2 regions of the Psychrobacillus sp. FSL K6-4615 genome follow, and region 2 is predicted to be linked to the other one. Evidence: predicted binding sites of a transcription regulator. Region 2 holds the regulator's gene; the other holds the start of a gene.
The links. Region 2 encodes Rex, which represses fermentation and respiration genes when NADH is low (regulators of the CRP and FNR family bind a similar motif). Its sites were predicted from a motif close to TTGTGAAATATTTCACAA; they were not measured.
Positions count from the first base shown of each region.

Region 1: the regulator Rex is predicted to act here: its motif matches at 1,933-1,950, upstream of MKX53_RS07840 (cytochrome c oxidase subunit 2A).

Region 1 covers NZ_JBBOYQ010000001.1:1,624,019-1,627,444, reverse strand. The annotation lists gene MKX53_RS07850 (dynamin family protein) at 1-576, opposite strand, end outside; gene MKX53_RS07845 (chemotaxis protein CheX) at 1,362-1,814, shown strand; gene MKX53_RS07840 (cytochrome c oxidase subunit 2A) at 2,013-2,135, shown strand; gene MKX53_RS07835 (cytochrome B5) at 2,160-2,636, shown strand; gene MKX53_RS07830 (b(o/a)3-type cytochrome-c oxidase subunit 1) at 2,638-3,426, shown strand, end outside.
Region 2 covers NZ_JBBOYQ010000001.1:3,091,636-3,095,061, reverse strand. The annotation lists gene MKX53_RS15460 (ABC-F family ATP-binding cassette domain-containing protein) at 1-858, opposite strand, end outside; gene MKX53_RS15455 (redox-sensing transcriptional repressor Rex) at 988-1,629, shown strand; gene MKX53_RS15450 (CPBP family intramembrane glutamic endopeptidase) at 1,703-2,431, opposite strand; gene groES (co-chaperone GroES) at 2,619-2,903, shown strand; gene groL (chaperonin GroEL) at 2,946-3,426, shown strand, end outside.

The sequences.
Region 1 (3,426 bases), 1.5 Mb from region 2:
ATAATGAAGTAATTGCTTTGTAAATTGAAAGTTTAACTCAGACTGAACATGATTGTAATCCATCACATAGAAAACAATATCTGCCAAATGAAGGGCAGATTCGGTGGAAATGCGGTGTGCATCATCAGTCGAGTCAACTCCAGGAGTATCCATTATAGTAATTCCTTTGGGAAGATTAGACCCAGCATGTCCTATTTCAATTTGAGATACTTTACTTCCGTCTTTTGAATATTTTTTTACTAATTGAATATCATACTCCCCTGAAAATCTAACAGGTGGTTGATCCACAAAGTGAACAAGAGCATAATTTTCTTCTGTATTTTGAACCGTCACAATATTTGCAGAGGTTGGAATCGGGCTAGTTGGCAGTATTTGCTCATCAACTAAGGCATTAATCATACTAGATTTCCCTGCAGAAAAGTGACCTGCAAAAGCGATAGTAAATGTGCCTTTTTCTAATTTTCCTGCAAATAATTTAGACTTACGATAGCGTTCATCATCATTATTCTGTTGGAAAATCGTTGCTAGTAAAGCATTTTGTTCTTTTATCATTTGTAATTCATTTGAGTTCTGCATATAAAAAGTTAATCTCCTTCATAATTCGACAATGTACATCTATCATAGCAAAGTTTTAAAGCCTAAAACAATATTCTTTCACTCTTTTAGTTAATAAGAAAAACCGAGCAAAAAGATGTCCGGTCCTTAAGGAACTGAAACGTAGATATACCGTCAATTTCCGCTCCGAGTGGTCGCTTTCCATGGGCACGGCTTCCTGCCCTTTCTTAAATTCAGAACTCGGACTACTTGAAAGAATGAAGACCACTGCTGATTTCCGCTTCAGGCGGACGCTTTCCGCAAGCTTGGCTTCACCCTCCTCGTTCGCTATGCTCCTGCGGGGTCTTCAGCTCAAGCTATCCTGATTGAGTCGCCGCCTTGCGCTCCGATCAAAATAGGGAGTAGTACTCAATCATAAGATTTCGCGTAGCCTCTCGCTTAAATGATAAGAGTGGTCAAAGTTAAAAGGATAAAATCGTACAGTGTTCATCGTAAATTTTTAAATACTTTCCTAAACTTTTAAAAATGACTCTACTTGTTTTCACAAATAAAGTCATTTCGTCTTTGTTTCATATTGTTTTCGCTTTAGGAGCTATAGATTTTAAAATATATGCCGTTACCCCACCATAAACTAAAATAGCTGATCCAATGAAAATAGCTAACAAAATAATCGCCCTCTCAACTGAATTTGATATTCATTCTCATTGACATAATACCATAGTATATTTTAAATTTCTACAATACCTATTCTTTTTTCCTATATAACATGTTAAAATTGATACATCTATACTAGTTGGAGGGTTAAAATGAGTACTACTAAACATATTCAAACAATTTTAAATGGAACAATCCAATCCTTAAAGTCAGTTATACCAATTTCAATGGATATAAAGTCACCTTCCCTGATGGTTCAACCATTTGTGCAAAAGGAAATGGGCGTACTTATCGGAATCATCGGTGATATTAAAGGGCGAATTATTATTGACTCTACGGCTGAAGCCTTTTCAGCAATTGGAGCTACTATGTTCGGAATGCCATTAGAAGGTGAAATGCTCGAATCATTTACAGGTGAACTCGGGAATATGATAGCAGGTAATCTATGTACCTCCGTTGCTTCAAGTGGAGTTGAAATTGATATTACTCCACCTACTGTTATTGTTGGTACTAGCAGGTTATATGGTTTCCAACATGCTTTTAGACTGCCTGTAGAAATTGAAAATATAGGTGAAATGACCATAATCTTAACGATAGATGAATAGAAAACGGAGCCTCCTTTTAATAGGAAGGTTCTTTTTTTTTGCTTAAAATCATTACAGGAAGGTAATTGTGTTCCAAAAATACCAGATTTCACATATATTTCACAGTTAATAACCGTATGTGTGATTTTTATCACATCATCTCACGACTATTATATTTATGATGAGACTATAGAGTTTAGTAGAAGGAGGTGTAAGTAAATGTCGAAAAAGAAAGAAAAAGACTCTGATTTAAAAGGGACACTTTATTCCGTAGGTTTAGTTGGCGCATTTATATTAGTTACTTGGTTCTTGGCATTCTACTTATTCATAGACAGATTTTGAATTTAAATTGGAGGTTTAAGACTTATGCATATTCATAAGTATGAAAAGTGGTGGCTAACATTTGGGATTAGCTCATTGGTATTATTTTTAACTATCGTCGGTTTTAGTGCATTTCATTATGGTTCCCATCCCCCTTCCGGGAAAATTTATATCGACCCTGAGCGAGTTGATGAGATAGCTCCTTTTAATAAACCAGGAGTTCATAAAGTAGAAGGTGAAGAGTGGGATTATGAAGTAGTTCTTGTAGCGTCTGCGTTCTATTATAATCCACCAGAAATAGAAGTACCTTTAGGTTCGACCATAAAGTTCATAGCAACTACTAAAGATGTAGTTCATGGATTTCAAGTTGCTGGAACTAATATTAATATGATTCTAGAGCCAGGTTATGTTTCGGAATATGTAACAACAGTTGACAAACCTGGTGAATTTTTAATTTTATGTAATGAATATTGTGGCGTAGGACATACCACAATGACGTCCATGTTAAAGGTGGTAGAGTAAAATGACAACGATTAAAGAAAAAGCACAAGAATTTGTAAGAGTTGATCGACGCGATGGGAAACTGGCACTAGCTCATATATATGTAGCATTTATCGCTTTATTCATCGGGGGGCTTTGTGGATTATTACAAGTCCTTGTCCGCTCAGGTCAATTTACACTCCCTTGGGGGATTGGCTATTATCAAGTATTAACTATCCATGGGGTTTTATTAGGTCTTATCTTAACAACTTATTTTATATTAGGTTTTCAAATTGCTGCAATTAGTAAAACATCCGGTACGTTATCAGACAAACAACGATTAGTCGGGTGGATTGGTTTCTGGGTAATGACTGCAGGTACAGTTGCTGCTTCCATAATGGTATTACTCAATGAAGCTTCTGTATTGTATACTTTTTACGCACCACTTCAAGCACATTGGATTTTCTACGTAGGTATGGCACTAGTTGTAGTTGGGTCATGGATAGTAGCTATTGCACAGATTATGAAATATGTGGAATGGCGTAAAGCAAATCCAGGGCAACCTAGCCCACTCTTATCATTTATGGTAATTGTCAATTTGGCGATGTGGATTATCTGTTCTTTAGGAGTAGCTGTAGAAGTAGTATTCCAACTAATTCCTTGGTCATTAGGATGGGTGGATAAGGTTGATGTATTGCTTTCTCGTACATTATTCTGGTATTTCGGTCATCCATTAGTGTACTTCTGGTTGTTACCTGCCTATATGGTTTGGTATGTTGTTATTCCTAAGATCATTGGAGGGAAAATATTCTCTGATGCATTAGCAAGGCTT
Region 2 (3,426 bases):
ACGAGCTAGGTTTTTACTAACAAACTCCTCTAGCTTTGCTTTTTCCTCTTGCTGTTTTTCATATTTCTTACTATCTAATTCATAGTTTTTTGCTTTTTGCGTTAAGTAAGAGCTATAGTTTCCAACAAATCTTGCTACATTATGACGAGATACCTCATACACAAAGGTAACTACCTGATCTAAAAAGTAACGATCATGCGATACGATAAGAACAGCGCCATTATAATTCTTTAAATAATTTTCTAAAAAGCTTAATGTTTGAATGTCCAAATGGTTGGTAGGCTCATCGAGGATAAGTAAGTCTGGCTTACTTAAAAGCATTTTAGCTAATGCTAGTCTCGTTTTTTGACCACCAGACAATGCTTGCACTGGCTTCTCATAATCTTCTGGGAAGAACTGCATGCCATGTAGGATAGATCGAATATCAGATTCGAAGCGATAACCACCAGCTTCATTGAAAGCTAATTGCAATTCATCGTACGTTGCTGCCACTCTTGCATAAGCCTCGGTATCTTCATATACAGAAGGATCAGCCATCTGTGATTCTAAGGAACGAAGCTCTTTTTCTGAGTTAATGAGATGACTAAAAATAGTCTTCATTTCGTCCCAAATAGTCAGCTTAGATTCTAGACCTGCATGTTGCTCTAGATAGCCAAGACGAATATTTTTGGGCATAATGATTTCGCCTGAATCGTATGACATTTCACCAGCGATTATTTTAAGTAAAGTAGATTTTCCAGCACCGTTTCTGCCAACAAGGGCGACCCGGTCTCTGTCCTGAACCTCTAGCTTTACGTTTGTTAATATATCTTCACCGTTAAAGGATTTTGTTATTTGATTGACTTGTAAAACGATCACAGTATTCGCACCTCAATTCTAACTTAAGTGTAATAGATAGGGCTTGTTGTTGCAACGCCATAGCTTTACAATGGTAGAAATGTCTAGTAAGATAAAAACGATTTGTTTGACTAAACTAGGAGGATTTTTATGAAACCAGATATACCAAGAATTCCTCAAGCAACTACAAAAAGACTTCCATTATATTATAGATTTTTACAAAGCTTTGATAATGCTGGACATAAAAGAGTTTCTTCACAGGAATTGAGTGAAGCGATGAAGATTGATTCCGCAACAATTAGAAGAGATTTCTCTCATTTTGGTGCTCTCGGGAAAAAGGGTTACGGCTATGAAGTACCAACGTTACTGGAGTTTTTCCGTAAAACACTTGATCAGGATGAGGCAGCGAATGTCGCGCTTATTGGTGTTGGTAGTTTGGGAACTGCTTTCTTGAAGTATAACTTCCAAAAAAATCATAACACTAAGATTGTCGTAGCTTTTGATACAAAGGCACCTGTTGAGGGAACGACTATTAGTGATATACCTGTATATCATTCTAGTGTTATGCTAGAAAAACTAGAGGAATATGGAATTGAGTTAGTTATTTTCACTTTACCGAGTAGATCAGCACAGCAAGTAGCAGACCAACTAGGGACTTCGTCTATTAAAGGGATACTAAACTTTACACCAATTCGTATTCAAACAACGGATGCGATCCGTGTACACACAATCGATTTATCTGTTGAATTGCAAACCTTGATTTATCTCATAAGAAACGAACATACTGAATAACTAAAGAAGCCTTTGACCACAATGCTAATGGGTCAAAGGCTTTTTATTGAGGACTAGAAGTTATAGGAGGGTACTATTGAAAGAATATTAACTGCATATTGGAATATTGCTTCAAAAATTGCTGGATTTCATCTCCGTAAAATTGAACGAGTACAACGAATCCATTTAATAGCATATGGGAAATCATAGACGCTATAATCCTTTTCGTCTTGTAATAGATAAAGGAGAATATAAATCCTGATACTGCATATAGTAGTATGTGCGTAAAGTCAAAGTGAATAATTCCAAATACAATCGCACTAACAGAAGCAGCTACAAAGAAATTAGTTTTTGGTAATAATGTTCCGAAGATTATGCGTCTGAATATGAGCTCCTCTAAAATAGGAGCGAAAATAACGATGGAAAAAATAGCTAATGGTACAGCTTGGGCGATTTCGATAAACTGGGTTGTATTCTCTGATCCAGGATCCACACCAAACTTTTGTTCAATGTTAGCTGCATAAGCTTGACCTAAAAGGACTAGGAAAAAACCGATAACTCCCCAACCAACTGTTTGAAGGAGTGGACTAGACTTGCCTTTTAACGGTTTTAAGTAATTATTGTCTTTCTTAATAATGAACAAGGTGATTAATGTGGCGATCCCCATACTAAGAAATACCCACCATCCAGAAGCAATGAGGGCCGCATTTTCTATTTCCATAGTTTCTAATAACTTATAAAGAAGCGGTGCAAACACAGCTCCTGATAACTGCATAATACAATAAACAATTAAAATGTAGATACCGGTTTTTTGTTGTTTCATGAACAGTTTGATTCCTCTCTGTATGTACCTTCTCCTTTTATTGTATAGGAAATAGGAAATAAAAGAAAAAGATACCTTCTCACTTGCAAAATGTTCTGTGATTAATTATTATTATAAGTGTGTTAGCACTCAAAGAGTAAGAGTGCTAATAATATTACATTTTACTATTTTAGGGAGGTAGTTTCACTTGTTAAGACCATTAGGTGATCGTATCATAATCGAATTAATCGAAGCTGAGGAAAAAACAGCATCTGGCATCGTACTTCCAGACTCTGCTAAAGAAAAACCGCAAGAGGGAAAAATTGTTGCTATAGGTACTGGACGAGTACTTGAAAACGGCACTCGCGTTGAACTTGACGTTAAAGAGGGAGACCGTATCATCTTCTCTAAATATTCAGGTACAGAAGTGAAATATGACAACAACGACTATTTAATATTACGCGAAAGCGATGTACTAGCTGTAATTGGCTAATAATAAAACTTTACAAAATATATTCAGGAGGTAACTATACACATGGCTAAAGAAATTAAATTCAGTGAAGACGCTCGTAGTGCAATGCTACGTGGAGTGGATAAACTTGCAGATGCTGTTAAAGTAACACTTGGACCAAAAGGACGTAACGTTGTTCTAGAGAAAAAATTTGGTTCACCACTTATTACTAATGATGGTGTAACAATTGCAAAAGATATCGAATTGGAAGATGCATTCGAAAACATGGGTGCTAAATTAGTGGCAGAAGTTGCTTCTAAAACAAACGATATCGCTGGTGACGGTACAACAACTGCTACAGTACTTGCACAATCCATGATTCGCGAAGGATTGAAAAACGTAACAGCTGGTGCTAACCCAGTAGGGATCCGTAAAGGTATTGACCTTGCAGTTGCTGCAGCAGTTACAGAACTAAAAGCAATCTCTAAACAAATCGAAGGCAAAGAGTCTATTGCTCAAGTTGCAGCTATATCTTCAGGTGATTCTGAAGTGGGTGAACTAATCG